Linked DNA regions of Anaerocolumna chitinilytica. The protein of the gene in region 1 binds, or shares a complex with, the protein of each later gene. Links are inferred from orthologs where the notes say so. Each region holds a gene or a part of one and is shown on either strand. Other genes may lie near its edges.

The links.
Region 2: the proteins of mfd (region 1) and uvrA are in contact, whole or in part, in a crystal structure (PDB 4DFC), measured with the Escherichia coli proteins. The link is inferred for Anaerocolumna chitinilytica from one-to-one orthologs.

Annotation. Positions count from the first base shown.
Region 1 is NZ_AP023368.1:5,343,252-5,352,626, forward strand. What follows is about bases 5,267-9,375. They hold mfd (transcription-repair coupling factor), read right to left. Parts: upstream 9,007-9,375; coding sequence 5,467-9,006; downstream 5,267-5,466. Other genes in these bases: bsdcttw_RS23685 (peptidylprolyl isomerase), read right to left, coding at 5,267-5,353; pth (aminoacyl-tRNA hydrolase), read right to left, coding at 9,019-9,375. Outside these bases: bsdcttw_RS23655 (HU family DNA-binding protein), read right to left, coding at 64-339; mazG (nucleoside triphosphate pyrophosphohydrolase), read right to left, coding at 439-1,212; bsdcttw_RS23665 (hypothetical protein), read left to right, coding at 1,516-1,971; spoVT (stage V sporulation protein T), read right to left, coding at 2,152-2,700; tRNA pseudouridine(38-40) synthase TruA, read right to left, coding at 2,790-3,587; bsdcttw_RS23680 (phosphatase PAP2 family protein), read left to right, coding at 3,706-4,248; more of bsdcttw_RS23685, read right to left, coding at 4,238-5,266. UniProt on the Escherichia coli protein: Couples transcription and DNA repair by recognizing RNA polymerase (RNAP) stalled at DNA lesions. Mediates ATP-dependent release of RNAP and its truncated transcript from the DNA, and recruitment of nucleotide excision repair machinery to the damaged site.
Region 2 is NZ_AP023368.1:4,952,178-4,959,258, forward strand. What follows is about bases 767-4,154. They hold uvrA (excinuclease ABC subunit UvrA), read right to left. Parts: upstream 3,820-4,154; coding sequence 967-3,819; downstream 767-966. Outside these bases: yfbR (5'-deoxynucleotidase), read right to left, coding at 11-598; excinuclease ABC subunit UvrB, read right to left, coding at 4,428-6,419; bsdcttw_RS21580 (S41 family peptidase), read right to left, coding at 6,698-7,081. UniProt on the Escherichia coli protein: The UvrABC repair system catalyzes the recognition and processing of DNA lesions. UvrA is an ATPase and a DNA-binding protein. A damage recognition complex composed of 2 UvrA and 2 UvrB subunits scans DNA for abnormalities.

The sequences.
Region 1 (9,375 bases):
TGGCATTTTATTACCTTCAAGGTGAACACGATTCTTAACAACAGCTTCTTTGGTTAGCTCTTCCTATGCGTTGATTACATCTTTTAAAGCTTTTCCGGCTTTGAACTTGGGAGCTTTAGATGCTGCAATTGTTATAGCCTCTTTGGTCTGAGGGTTTCTTCCGGTTCTTTCAGGTCTTTCAGAAACTTCAAAAGTTCCGAAGCCAACTAACTGTACCTTCTCACCTTTTGTAAGTTCTTCTGTAACTACATCAATAAAAGCCTTTAATGCTTTCTCTGAATCTTTCTTGGATAATTCGGTTTTTTCTGCAATTGCTGCAACTAATTCAGCTTTGTTCATGGATTTAACTCCTCCTCTAAAAGTAATTGATATTTGTAAAATAACCATTAGGATTATTTTCATGTTCCTCAATGTCTTTTTCAGGCATTGGTATATCGGCTAAACTTGTGGTTTTTTCTCTGTAAGTCCTTCGATATCTACAAATCTATTTATAAACTTATTAGTGGCATTTGTCAAGGAATTTTCTGCATTTAACTGCAAAAATACGGACATATTTACTATTTGGAACAGCATATTTTCAAAATTCTCCTCCAATCCTCTCTCATCCTTCTCTTCCCACTTATTTTTTATGTCAAAAAGGCTGTTTGTAAGGCTGTTAAAAGCCTCTCGAACCTCCTCTTCCTTCTCCTTTTCCCAATCTATCGTTTTTGTTGTTTCGGAGGTTGTTTTCGCCGTATCTGTTACAACTGCAGCTCTCTTAATTGCCTTTTCGGCTCTCATAAGGGCCGGCAGTGCCAACGGAATACTATTTAGGGTATCTGCTGTACTTTTTTGTTCCTTTTCCTGTTTTTTTATCTCATCCCAGTTCTGAACCACCTGGTCGGCATCAATGTCTTCCTTTTCGTTAAATACGTGGGGATGCCGTCTTATCATCTTAAGACTTTCTTCTGAGATAATATCCTCTATTGTAAATTCCTTTTCCTCCTCTGCAATGACGGCATGGAGAGCGATCTGTAAAAGGACATCTCCCAGCTCTTCACAAAGATTTTCCTTATCACCGTTACGAATAGCCTCAACACTTTCATAGGCTTCTTCCAACATATACTTGTCCAGACTTTCATGGGTCTGCTTCCTGTCCCAGGGGCAGCCGTTCTCACTGCGCAGGTATCTAATAATATCCATAAATTCATCGAAGGTATACTTCTTATCCATAATTTTATCACCTTTTTGTAAGTATTAGTCAAATTGTTATTTTTATTATACCTTTACCATAAAAATCTGTAAATTAAAATTAAATGCCGGTTTCTATACAAAATAACGATACAACTATTTTACTAGTCATATAAATTTTTATATGTTATACTTTTTATAACTATATTTTCTTTATATTTAATCATATACAGTTGAATGCTGTAAATTCTCTAATATTATAACTCATAAGCCTTTTAAAAAAATGTTGAATCAGGGTAAAACTTATGAAAAAAATACAAAGCTATTGGCTGGGAGGGTAAATTTATGAAAAAGAGAACGTTATTTTTTAGGATCAGCTTATTAATTATACTATTAATCATATTGTACCTTCTTAGACCAATCTCGCTAAAACCGCTGATCTCTGATAAAAATAGTATGCCACTACAGGTAATTCACATTGAAGGAACAAGAGACATCAGAAATGGGCCCCATCAGAAAATTTACACATATGACTTTTCAAGTAGCTCTGATGAATACAAAGACTTTTGTAAATTGTTTGAGAAATATTACTATCATATATCATTAAGTACTTTCACTAAAAATAATACAACTATAGGCGGAAGAGATTATATAAGTATAAAAACCAGTGACCATTCAATTGATCTGACTGGAACTGATAAGATAATAATCGACGATATCCCATATCGTATAGGTTATCTGGGTAAATCAAAAGGAAAGGCTCTAACGAATGATTTCATTAAAATACTAAAGAAGCAGTAATATCACCATCCAGTACCGCTTCCGTGCATGATTAGTTTTCTATGGCCAGTCCTAACAACTCGCAAGTTTTGTAAGAGAAGGGGTTTTATCATTATTGCGTAGGAAGATAGCAAAAAGGGCCCTGCATGTTTACCTGTTCACAACCGTAGTTGTTCTGAGTATAATGCAGTGCCCCATCCATTATTGTTCCATTTGCCTTCCCAAAAAGTAAGCTGCGGTACTTGCAAGCTTATTTTCTACATCTCCAAATTTTACTTTCGGATCCTTTGTAAGCACGATTACTGCCCCAATGGCATCCCCTTCACTGATAATTGGCCAAATTACCTGACTAGTATACTCGGTGTCATCATCAGCAACAATGTGTATAAAATTCTTATCTTCTTTTGAGGCCAATATATTTTCTCTTTCCTCAATAACACGCTCCAGTTCAGGGGTTATGGCTTTTGCAAGCAATTCTCTCTTCATACTGCCGGATGCAGCTACGAACTGGTCTTTATCGGATATGGCAATAACATGCCCTGTGGTCTGGGCCAGGGAATCTGCATACTGCTTGGCAAATTGGCCCAACTCTCCGATGGGAGAATATTTTTTAAGAATAATTTCGCCTTCTCTGTCTGTGAAAATCTCAAGAGGATCTCCTTCTCTGATCCTTAAAGTACGGCGAATTTCCTTTGGCACGACAACACGTCCCAAATCATCTATTCTTCTAACGATTCCTGTTGCTTTCATTGTTTAATCCTCCATTTTGCATGCTATTCATAATGTGGTACTTATGGTTATTATTGTTTGTCAAAAGGAATAAATTATACATTGTTGGATTATTTTATCTTAAAATTGATTTCGACAGGAAATGTTACTTCTTTTAAATACAACCCTTCCGGAGGAAGTGTTACCCCGGCATTTTCCCTTTTTCCGCTCTCAAAAATATGGATAATATCTTCTGCCTTTCGCTCCTGTAATCCTATCTCTAACAGCGTCCCGACTATGATTCGCACCATATTGTAAAGAAATCCATTGCCTGTGACGGATATTCTTACCTGTTTTGAGCAAATGTATTCTGATAAGATAAAAGGCTCAACCAGAATACTGTCAATTCTTCTGATCGTGTTATAATCTTCTCTTTTTTCAGAAGAAAAGGCCCTGAAATCATGTGTTCCCAAAAGCAGCCCTGCTGCCTCTTTCATGGCCTTCATATCAAGTTCTTTCTCAATTGCATAAACATACCCTCTATGAAAAACAGAAGGTATTTTCCCAATTTCGACATGATATTCGTAGGTCTTTGTTATTGCACTTTTTCTGCTGTGAAAAGCCATTGGGACTTCTTTTGCATCCAAGATCCTGATATCTTCCGGCAGTACTTTATTGGTCAGTGCTTGAAGCTGGGGCGTTGCAAGCTCTGTATGACACTTAAAATTCGCAGCTTGCCCCATTGCATGAACTCCTTTATCTGTCCTTCCGGAGCCTGTTATCCGAATATCTTCCTGTAGTACCAGGGAAAGGGATTCCTCTAACACAGACTGAACCGACCTTTTCCCTTTTTCTCCCTTTAGTCTCTGCCAGCCTGCATACCTGTTTCCATCATAGGCTAATATTAACTTTATATTTCTTAATCTCATAAATCCTGCTTTCTAGGTAATCATACAACTGCAAACTATCTAAAGCAATTTTGAAATTGCAGCATGATTTCACTTCTGCTATCATATAGTTAGGATGGCAGTTCCATATGAGGTGCGTATGATATCAGCTCTTAAGTATATAGACAATTTCATTCTTCTATTTATTGCACATACGATGCATTCACCATTTCTGGATAAACTTATGGTGTTCTTTACTACACTTGGGAATTCATCTCAACTTTGGCTTACTCTTGCTATCGTTCTGCTTCTGACAAGAAAGGACCGCAGATGGGGCATCCTGCTATGCCTTGCACTTTTTCTGGAAGCGTTGTTATGCGACGGAATACTAAAACCTTTTATCGCAAGAGAGCGGCCTTTTATGGAGTTTACAGGCTATAAACCCCTGATTAACCCTCCTATTTCCTATTCTTTTCCATCAGGGCACACTATGTCTTCCTTTACAGCTGCAACCATTCTTTATTACAGACAAAAGAGCAGCGGTATCTTTTTTTATACTGTCGCTGCCCTTATCGGTTTCTCAAGAATATATCTCTTCGTTCATTACCCTTCCGATGTATTGGGTGGTATTGTCCTTGGAATACTTCTTGCTTATCTATTGGTTAAAATATCAAAGTACCAGAGTTTGCTTTCTAAGGTGTAGCTGTAGGTTCATTGGATACCGTAGGGGATACGGTAGCATCTTGGGTATCTGACTCTTCATTTCGAAGGATCAGTTTCGTCCATGCCTTCTCTTTTACTTCTACCTTATAATTGTTCGACCACTGGTCATAGAGTTTCTTAAAGAGCTCATTCTGACGGTCTTCTATAATCTTTTCTTTCTTTTCAAGGGTAGCATCTTTATCAAAGTCATTGACACAGTAAATGATATGATAGCCGTATTTACTCTCAACAACTGCACTTAACTCTCCGGTTTTAAGGTCAAAGGCGGCATTTTCAAATTCCTTTACCATATCACCTTTTCCAAAGGTGTATTCCACACCGGTATCCTCTGTGTTTGCCTCGGCAAACTTTTTAAAGTCCAAAGTCTTTTTTGCATCCTTAAGAAGCGCTGCAGCACGGTTATAAGCGGTCTTTTTCTCTGCCTCTGTCATCGGCTCGTCCACACCATTCTTTTGGACCGTAGTTTTTATAAGTATCTGGTCAACGGTAATCTGTTTGGCTTCCTCATCAGAGACATCCGTATCCACATCCATGGTAACAGCATCATAGACCTTCTGATAAATGGCATTCTCTCTGTAGAACTTGCGGACAAGGTCTTCTGTAAATCCGTACTTTTCCTTATCTTCCTCTGTAATGCCGTCAAAATAATTGGCTGCCTTTTCTTGAACAGCTGCTTCTTCTTCCTCTGAAAGAGCTACATTATAACCACTTGATTTGTCCAGAATTATCTTTGTCTGGGTTATTAAATTTAAGACCTCTTCCTTCGCTTTATCTTCAAAAGTTGTATTGTCGCCAAGATTATAACTCCAAATCTGATCTCCGAAGTAGGATTCATATTGAGCCTTCATGAACTGAATGTAGAGCATAGCTTCATTGAAATATACTTTATTATTTCCTATGGTTACTACCAGGTCTCCCCTATTTGCTTTCGTATCCTCATCACTGTAATCTTTCGCTCCCTGTACGGACGGTGTCGGCGTCACGGCTGACTTTTGTCCCTCTGTTTTATCCTTACACCCGGTAAGATTTAATAACAGGGCGGAAGCTATTAATAAACATCCACACCTTTTTAATAATTTCTTCATGAAAACTCCATTCTTTCAAACACATCAACATAGTATCTTCATTTATCAGCAGCTGTTAGCTGACCTTTGCCACAACAATCATGGGCCTTATAGCACCTCTTCATTATACGCGATTATTCGGTTTCAAGCAACAGCTTCAAGTCCTCTAAAATCTTCTTTATCAGTTCAAATACACTTAATGCATCCAGCTTTCCCTTACCCTGTGGTTTCTTAATGGAATAGAGAAAATATGGATTCGTTTCAGGTATCAGCTTGAAGAAAGGTTCATTCCTCTTAACTAGTTCCGGTATCCTTTCTACTGCCAGCTTTGCCTTAGGAAACATTACAAACTTGATTTCCTCCCCTTTATAAACCAGTGAAGTTACATAAACACTGTGGGCGATGGACCTGATGTGGGCGATATTTAAAAGATTATTTACACTGGAAGGCATGTCGCCAAAGCGGTCTACCAGCTCTTCCTGCATATCAAGGAAATCCTCTTCCGTATTAATATCTGCAATTCTCTTATATACATCCAGTTTCTGAAATTCATTTTTAATATAGGTAGCAGGGATATAAGCATCTACATCCATGTCTACGGCTGTTTCAAAAGTCTCCTCCTCTGAAATCTCACCTTTCATGGATTTTATGGCATCATTGAGCATCTTACAGTATAGATCATAACCTACTGCTTCCATGTGACCGCTCTGCTGGGCTCCTAAAAGATTACCTGCGCCTCTGATTTCTAAGTCTCTCATTGCTATCTTAAAGCCGGAGCCAAGCTCAGTGAATTCCTTAATAGCTTGAAGCCTTTTCTCCGCAATTTCCTTTAGCATCTTATCCCTTCGGTACATTAAAAATGCATAGGAGGTACGGTTGCTTCTGCCTACCCTTCCTCTTAACTGATAGAGCTGGGATAGTCCAAGCCGGTCTGCATCATCAATAATCATAGTATTTACATTGGAGATATCAAGGCCGGTTTCAATAATTGTAGTAGATACCAATACGTCTATTTCTCCATTGATAAAGCTGAACATAATACGCTCTAATTCTCTTTCACTCATCTGTCCATGGGCAAAGGATACATTGGCTTCCGGCACCAGATTGGCAATCTTGGCAGCTACTTCATCAATGCCGTTAACACGGTTATACACATAGTAAACCTGTCCGTCCCTTGCCAGCTCTCGGTGGATAGCTTCTCTGATTATTTCCTCATTATGCTCTAAGACAAAGGTCTGAATGGGCATTCTGTCTACCGGAGGTTCTGTCAGGACACTCATATCACGGATACCGATCAGGCTCATATGGAGAGTTCTTGGAATAGGAGTGGCAGTCAGTGTAAGGACATCCACATCTCCCTTTATCTGCTTAATTTTCTCTTTATGAGTAACACCAAAGCGCTGCTCCTCGTCTACTATTAAAAGACCTAAGTTTTTAAACTGAATATCCTTTGATAGAACTCTATGGGTTCCGATAAGTATATCAAGGCTTCCTTTTTTCACTCTTTCTATGACAGATTTCTGCTGGGCAGGAGTCTTAAAGCGGGAGAGCATATCTATACTTACAGGGAAGTCCATCATTCTCTGGACAAAGGTATTATAGTGCTGCTGGGCTAATATGGTTGTAGGAACTAAAACCACCACCTGTTTCCCATCCGCAACTGCTTTAAAGGCAGCTCTTATGGCGATTTCTGTTTTACCATAGCCTACATCTCCGCAAACAAGCCTATCCATTATCTTATTGCTTTCCATGTCCCTCTTGGTCTCTTCAATAGCTCTTAACTGATCATCCGTTTCTTCATAGGGGAACATTTCTTCAAATTCATTCTGCCATACGGTATCTGTATTAAAGGCATATCCCTCCTTCTGCTGCCGCTTGGCATATAACTCAACCAGTTCCTTGGCAATCTCTTTTACGGCACTCTTTACCTTCGTCTTGGTATTCTTCCATTCCACGGAATTCAACTTATTCAGCTTGTGTTTTCCCGCATCCGCACCGGCATATTTTTGGATAACGTCAAGACCTGTGGCAAGAATATAGAGAACACCGCCTCCGCCGTACTCAATCTTAATATAATCTTTTATCACCTTGTCAACTTCTATTTTCTCGATACCTCTGTATATTCCAAGGCCGTGATTTTCATGGACTACATAATCACCAATATTAAGGTCCGCAAAGCTTTGAATCTTATTTCCGTCATACTCTCTGACCTTTTTCTTTTTCTTCTTCTCGGCACCAAAGATATCGCTTTCAGAAATAACAACAAGGTTAATAAGGGGGTATTCAAATCCTTTGTGAAGGTTCCCCCCTGCTACCATAATCTCACCTTTTTGAATGACCCTGTCCATGTCTTCACTGTAAAAGGCATTCAGTTCATGCTCTCTTAAGTCCTCAGACAGACGTTTTGCCCTGGTTCTGGAGGGCGAAAGCAGCAAGACCTTATATCCGCTCTTCTTCCATTTCAGCAAATCCTGCACCAGAATGTCAAAATTGTTATTATAGGGATTGACAGAACGAACCGTCATATCCCATTTTCTCTTAACCGTAAAGGAAGGAATCCTCATATCCATGGTGCTAAGTAGCAGAAGATTCTTTTGATTTAAGCCTGCTAATAGCTCTTTGTAGCTATATACGGCATCGCTCTGACCGGGAAGAATATAACCTTTTTCAATTCTTCCTATCATACCTTCCCGAAACTCGGTTTCAACAGCCTCGCCTCTCTCTTGAATTCTTACGGCCTCATCCAAGAATACCAAAGAATTTTCCCTGGTAAAATACTCAAAAAAGGATACGGTTTCCTCATAGAAATAGCGAATATAGCTGTCAAGCCCCACAGACCCCTGAAAGCTCTCTATGTTCTCTTTAAACTCATCTATAATATTCTGAATGCGAAAGGCTTCTTCTGTCTTTCTCTGATCTCTTAATTTCTTAACATGGGATTTCTTCTCTTCCTCCAGTTTTTTAAGTCCTGCTGCCAGCCTTGAATCACTTAAGATAATCTCTGCTGCAGGAAATACTGAAAGCTCCTCATGACGTTCAATAGAACGCTGGCTATCCACGTCAAAGGAGCGGATGGAATCAATTTCATCCCCCCAGAACTCGATACGGTAAGGGCATTCCTCCGCAGGGGGAAAGATATCAAGAATTCCTCCTCTTACAGCAAATTGGCCTGTGCCTTCCACCTGTGCTTCTCTCTCATAGCCAAGGTGAACTAAAGCCGCCTGCAGCTTTGATAAATCGCAGGGCTCTCCTTCCTTTAGGGTGATGATATTTTTTCTTAAGAACTCCAAAGGAAGTATTCTATCCATTCCGCCGTCTACGGTGGTTACTACGGTAATCGGTTCCTTGTTCAATAATCTCTTTAATATCTTAAGTCTTTCTCTGACAATGGCATTACCATGAATATCTGCACTATAGAAAATAATATCCTTCGAAGGATAGAAATAAACATTTTTATCATAGAGCTTATAATCTTCGCAAATTTCTTTTGCCTTTAAATCATTATAGGTAACAATCAGTTTTTGGGAGTACTCCTCTCCCAGACCATAGATGAGGTGGCATTTCTGTGAATCAATACACCCGGTTATCTGAATGGGGGTATTTTTCAGTTTTATACTATCCTTTATTTCGTTAAATTCTTTCAGTTCCCTCAATGGGTTAATAAAGGTTTTCAAGAAAGTGCCTCCTTATTTTCTGTTATATAGATTCATAGCCGCTTCCATTCCCTCTGTCAGAATGGCCCTTACTGCCTCGGAAGTCTTCCCTAGAGCTTCTCTGATGATAGGCTGCTCATCACTCGGAAACCTGGACAGTACATAATCCGCCAAGTCCCAGCCGGACGGTTTATCACCGACACCTATCCGGATTCTTGGGAAATTCTCTGTTCCAAGGTGTGCAATGATGCTCTTAATCCCATTATGCCCTCCGGCACTTCCTTTGGTACGCAAACGCAGCTTACCGGGCTCTAAGCTGATGTCATCATAAATAATAATAATATTTTCTGGTTCCACCTTATAAAAATCTTTTAACTCCCTTACGCTCTC
Region 2 (7,081 bases), 400 kb from region 1 along the record:
TCTGTAGCCCTCAAGACTGTGTAAGCTCATCCAGATTTCTATAATAGGAAGGCAGAAAATCAACCATGAAAATCTTTGCTTCTTCTAAATCAAGCTCCTCTAAGGATACTATAATACTCTCTTTTGCATTTACAAATTCAGTATTGCCTGCTTTTTCTTCCTGAATACATTTGATAAGTGCAGAAAGCTTATCAGCAGCTTTCACCAGCTTCCAGAGATATGTATCTTCTTCTTTTTGAAAATATAGTGATTCATATTCCTCGAAAAAGTCTCCGGGAAGCATATGAAGAAGTCTATTTGCTGCTTCTTTCTCTATTTCTTTGAACGCACCTTGTATATTTCCATTATGATATTTAATAGGTGTTGGCATATCACCAGTGATTATTTCAGTAGAATCATGAAAGAGTGCAATTAAAGCGGCCCTCTCCCCATTCAAGTTTTTCTCTAGCCGTTTGTTTCCGATTACTGCAAGGGCATGGGAGAGAATACTTACTTCAAGAGTATGTTCTGAAACATTCTCAGGCCTGGAATTACGCATCAGAGCCCAGCGCTCAATGTATTTCATTCTGGATAACATGGCATAAAAGTTACCTTCCATAGTAATCCTCCTTTTCTTAATGTATATATAATGAAGATGATCCCTGTTCATGAATTGTATCTGTTAATATTAGAACCTACTCTCCACTCTCTACCTACTATATCTATTCTGAAATCTTACGGATAAGATTGCTTACTGTTAATGAATTATTGCTTACTGTTAATGAATTAAAGCTACAATAAAAAGAATAAATACAAATACAATTATCAAAAACCCAAAACAGATACCTTCATTTATATTGTAAAACCAATATTGCAGTACCGCATGTGTAATCCGGTACTGCAATATTATTAAATAAATCCTGTAAAACAAACAATTAACATCCAAATTAAATCTTAAGCATACCTATATAAGAATATAGAAGCTCTTTACACTGCTGCTTCCTTATGGTCCTCAAGCATTTTCTTAATATAGTATCCGGTATAAGAAGCAGGGTTCTCTGCAACCTCTTCCGGTGTTCCCTTAGCGATAACCGTACCGCCCTTGTCGCCGCCTTCAGGCCCCATATCAATAATATAGTCCGCTGTCTTTATAACATCCAGATTATGCTCAATGACTACAACGGAATTGCCGCCCTCAGAAAGTCTTCTTAATATCTCTATCAATTTATGAACATCGGCAAAATGAAGTCCGGTGGTCGGTTCATCTAGGATGTAGATGGTCTTACCGGTGCTTCGTTTACTAAGCTCCGCTGCCAGCTTAATTCTTTGTGCTTCTCCGCCGGATAAGGTGGTGGAAGGTTGTCCAAGGCGAATATAGGATAGTCCTACATCATACAAAGTTTCAATCTTTCTGCGGATAGAAGGCATATTCTCAAAGAACTTCATAGCCTCTTCTACTGTCATATCAAGGACATCATAAATGTTCTTACCCTTATAACGTACTTCAAGAGTTTCACGGTTATAACGTTTACCGCCGCAGACTTCACAAGGTACATAAACATCCGGCAGGAAGTTCATCTCTATCTTAATGATACCATCACCTGAGCAGGCTTCACAGCGTCCGCCCTTTACGTTGAAGCTGAATCTTCCCTTGCTGTATCCCTTCATCTTTGCATCTGCCGTTGCGGAGAATAAATCTCTTATCTGGTCAAACACACCTGTATAAGTAGCCGGATTGGATCTTGGTGTCCTGCCGATCGGTGACTGGTCTATATTAATTACTTTATCCAATCTGTCTATTCCTATCATCTCCTGGTGTTTACCTGGGATACAGCGTGCCCTGTTCAAGTCTCTGGATAAGCGTTTATGAAGGATTTCCGTTACCAGGGAACTCTTACCGGAACCGGATACTCCGGTTACACAAGTCATTACTCCCAGGGGAATATCTACCGTAACATTCTTAAGGTTATTCTCACTGGCTCCCTTTATGGTCAGATAACCTGTGGGTTGTCTTCTTTCATCGGGTACGGGTATCTTAATTCTGCCGCTAAGATAAGCTCCTGTGATGGATTCCTCTACTTTCATAATCTCTTCAGCAGTACCTTCGGCAATCACTTCTCCACCATGCTCTCCTGCACCAGGTCCGATATCGATAATATAATCGGCAGCAAACATCGTATCTTCGTCATGCTCTACTACAATCAGGGTATTTCCCAATTCCTTCAGGTTCTTTAATGTCTTTAATAACTTATCGTTGTCCCTCTGGTGAAGACCGATGCTGGGCTCATCCAGGATATAGGCAACTCCTACAAGTCCCGAACCAATCTGAGTGGCAAGACGGATTCTTTGGGCCTCGCCGCCAGACAAGCTTCCCGTAGCTCTAGATAAGGACAGATAATCAAGTCCTACATCCATTAGGAATCCTACTCTTGCTCTTATTTCTTTCAGGACAAGTTCACCGATCTTTAACTGTGTCGGGCTTAATTCCAGGTTATTCATAAAGGAACTTAAATCTCTGATTGAATAATCAGTTACTTCTGAGATATTCTTATTCCCTATGGTTACTGCAAGAGAGCCTCTCTTTAACCTTCTGCCACCACATTCTTTACAAGGTGTGGTCTTCATAAAGGTTTCATATTCCTGTCTTGTGCTCTCAGAACCGGTCTCTCTGTAACGTCTTTCTACATTACGAATCAGACCTTCAAAGGCTACATCGTATACACCTTCGCCTCTTTGTCCCTTATACTTTACCTTTACTACTTTTCCGCCGGTTCCATGCATAATCATGTGTTTGATGTTCTCCGGCAAGTCATCATAAGGTGTCTCCAGGCTGAATTTGTATTCCTTTGCAAGGGCTTCCAGCGTACACCTTGTATAACTTGACTTATCCGTTGCAGACTGCCAGCCAAGTACTGCAATGGCGCCTTCTGCAAGGCTTAAGGAGCCGTCGGGTATAATAAGCTCTTCTGCGAATTCCATTTTGTTTCCAAGTCCATGGCATTCCGGGCAGGCACCAAAGGGGTTATTGAAGGAAAAACTTCTGGGTTCAATCTCTTCGATACTGATATTGCAATCAGGGCAGGCAAAATTCTGGCTGAAGCTTAGTGTTTCTTCTCCGCCTACATCTACAATTAAAAGCCCTTCTGACAATTTTAATACACTTTCGATGGAGTCTGATAATCTCTTTTCTATTCCGGATTTTACAATCAGACGGTCTATAATAATCTCAATATTATGTTTAATATTCTTATCCAGCTTAATATCTTCTGTCAGCTCATAAAGGTTACCGTCTACCATTACACGGATATAGCCGCTCTTTTTCGCTTGTTCCAGAAGCTTTACATGCTCTCCTTTTCTTCCCCTGACAACAGGTGCTAAAAGCTGAATCCTGCTGCCTTCCTTTAAGCGCATGATTTCATCAACCATCTGATCTACAGTCTGCTTCTTAATCTCCTTGCCACACTTCGGACAGTGCGGTATACCCACTCTGGCATAAAGCAGACGGAAATAATCATAAATCTCCGTAACTGTTCCCACCGTAGAACGTGGATTCCGGTTGGTTGATTTCTGATCAATGGAGATAGCAGGGGAAAGACCCTCAATGCTCTCTACATTGGGTTTCTCCATCTGCCCCAGGAACTGTCTCGCATATGAGGAGAGGGACTCCATGTATCTTCTCTGTCCCTCTGCGTATATGGTATCAAAAGCCAGAGAGGACTTACCTGAACCACTAAGTCCTGTTAATACGACAAACTCATCTCTTGGAATATTGACACTGATGTTTTTTAAATTATGTTCCTTCGCTCCTCTGATTTTGATATAATGCTTTTTATCAGCCATTGTTGCCTCTCTTCCTTATCCTTGCCTTTTCTTTCGATCGACTTATCATCAATTTTTAACTTCTTAATTTATTGGACTATCTTAATTATATTTTTCTTATTTAAACCAGGAATATATATAGTTTGTTCTCAGAGATTTAATTACACTCTCAGATACATAAGTTCAATTACGAACATATTATTTAACATCAAATTTGTAATTTCAACATCAAACATCTAATTAAACACTTAATAATATATTTTCAAATCTCATATATACAATTACAATATATTTTCAAATCTCATATATACAGTTATTATATATTTTCCATCCTCATATATGCAATTACTATATATTTTCAATCTCGTATATGCAATTACAATCTAAAAAATATAAACTAAGTCTAACCCGCCAGTTACCTATTCTTCATATGATATAAAAAGATACCAAGCCTGCAATTCTTAATTATACCAGTGAATGACCCATTTCATAATACTCCAAATTGTCCCAATTCTAAATAAGTTCATCTTGGTCCAAAAACTGGCAGAACAAATCACTTATGTCCCTCTATCAAAGAAGTCAATCCCATATATTCCTGAGCCTTATTCTAGTATTCTTCTAGTCTCTTTCTAGTCTTTCTCCATCTCATTAAGCTGTTTCTTTAATTCCAGTAATTGATCTCTTAACTGGGCTGCCAATTCAAAGTTCAGTTCAGCTGCAGCTGTCTGCATGTCTTTGCTGATCTTCTTAACAACCGCTTCTAATTCTTTACGTGTCATGGATTCCGGATCTTTATCCATCTTATAGAGATCTTTGCTGGCTTTCTTGGAGATGCTGATTAATTCTCTTACCTTTTTCTGAATGGTGGTAGGGGTAATTCCATGTTCTTCATTGTACTGCTGCTGGATAGCCCTTCTTCGGTTGGTCTCGGATATAGCCTTGTGCATGGACTCCGTCATATTATCGGCGTACATGATTACCCGTCCCTCTGAGTTACGGGCGGCACGGCCAATTGTCTGAATCAAAGAAGTTTCAGAACGCAGGAAGCCTTCTTTATCGGCATCCAAAATTGCCACCAGTGTAATCTCCGGTATATCAAGTCCTTCTCGTAACAGGTTGATACCGACAAGAACATCAAAGACATCAAGGCGCATGTCTCTGATGATTTCGGAGCGCTCCAACGTATCAATATCTGAATGAAGATATTTTACTCTGATACCTACTTCTCTCATGTAGTCAGTCAGATCCTCTGCCATTCTCTTCGTCAAAGTCGTTACCAATATCTTATTCTTCTTCGCTACTTCCTTCTTTATCTCACTTACCAGGTCATCAATCTGTCCGTTAACAGGTCTCACGAATACTTCCGGATCCAAAAGCCCGGTAGGTCTTATAATCTGTTCTGTACGTAAGAGCTCATGGGTCTGTTCATAGACAGAAGGAGTCGCTGACACAAAAAGCATCTGATTAATCTTACTCTCAAATTCCTGGAAGTTCAGAGGCCTGTTATCTTTGGCTGATGGTAAACGAAAACCATAATCCACCAGAGTACTTTTTCTTGCCTGGTCTCCTGCATACATCCCTCTAACCTGGGGTACTGTAATATGAGACTCGTCCACTATAATTAAGAAATCATCCGGGAAATAGTCTATCAGGGTATGAGGTGTACTGCCGGGAGCCTGTCCTGACAAATGTCTGGAGTAATTCTCAATTCCGGAGCAAAAACCGGTTTCTCGAAGCATTTCAATATCAAAATTTGTTCTCTCTGAGATTCTTTGGGCTTCTAACAGCTTATCCTCACTCTTAAAATAGCGAACTCTTTCTTCCAGTTCTTCCTGAATGGTCTTGATAGCCTCTTCTAATTTTTCCTGGGATACAACATAATGGGAGGCCGGAAAGATTGCGATGTGCTCCAATGTACACTTAATCTCGCCTGTAAGCACATCAATTTCTGAAATACGGTCTATCTCGTCTCCAAAAAACTCGACACGGATTGCCCTGTCATCGGAGGTAACGGGAAATATCTCTACTACATCTCCATTTACCCGGAAACTACCGCGCTTAAAATCCATATTATTTCTTGTATACTGCAGATCTACCAGCTTTCTTAATACATCGTCACGTTCTCTTGTCATACCCGGGCGCAAAGAAATAACCATCTCCTGATAATCAATGGGATCACCTAATCCATAAATACAGGAAACACTGGCTACAATAATAACATCTCTTCTTTCAGAGAGTGCCGCTGTTGCGGAGTGGCGCAGCTTATCAATCTCATCGTTAATGGCGGAATCCTTCTCAATATAAGTGTCCGAAGAAGGAACATATGCCTCCGGCTGGTAATAATCATAATAACTTACAAAGTACTCCACTGCATTTTGAGGAAAGAACTCTTTAAATTCTCCATAAAGCTGTGCCGCCAGAGTCTTATTATGGGCAATGATAAGAGTAGGGCGGTTTAAGGCCTGTATTACATTTGCCATGGTAAAGGTCTTACCGGACCCTGTAACTCCAAGCAAGGTCTCAAATTGATTTCCTTCCTGAAACCCTTTCACAAGCTGCTGTATGGCTTCCGGCTGGTCTCCTGTCGGTGCAAATTCCGACACTAGCTTAAAATCACTCATATTCCCATCCTTTCTGACTGGCCGCTTTTTCTATGTTAAATATATATTTTTTCCAAATATCGAATAATTTCAAGTCATTATATCATATCTAAAATTTGAATGCAATATTTTTTCGAATGTCTGTTCTGCTCTTTCATGTAAAAAAGAAGACAACAGACAACGGTTTTCTTGTTACAATTTACTGTAACTCTCACCGCAGCTAGTGTCTTCTTTTCCACAAAATTTTCAGTATCTATACCTCACCGCTTAACATCAAAGCAGTGTTTTAATTCATTCATTTATTTTGCTTCTTTTATCTGCTTATTCAGAATCTGTAATGCTTTTTGAAGCTGATTATCTTCCTTCTTATCAATTACTACTTTCTGACGAAGGGATTCTTTTAATTCAATAGTTACATCCGGTGTAATTCCTATCTTATGGATGTTTCTGCCCTTTGGCGTATAGTACTTGGAAACAGTTACTTTAATAGCCGTACCGTCATTTAAAGGCAGAATAGATTGAACAATCCCTTTTCCAAAGCTTGTAGTACCAACCAGAGTTCCTTTTTTATAGTCCTGAATTGCTCCTGCAAAGATTTCTGATGCACTGGCGCTGTTTCCATTAATAAGAACAGCAAGTGGCTTGTTGAATTCTTCTTTTCCATCGCTCTTATATTCATCACG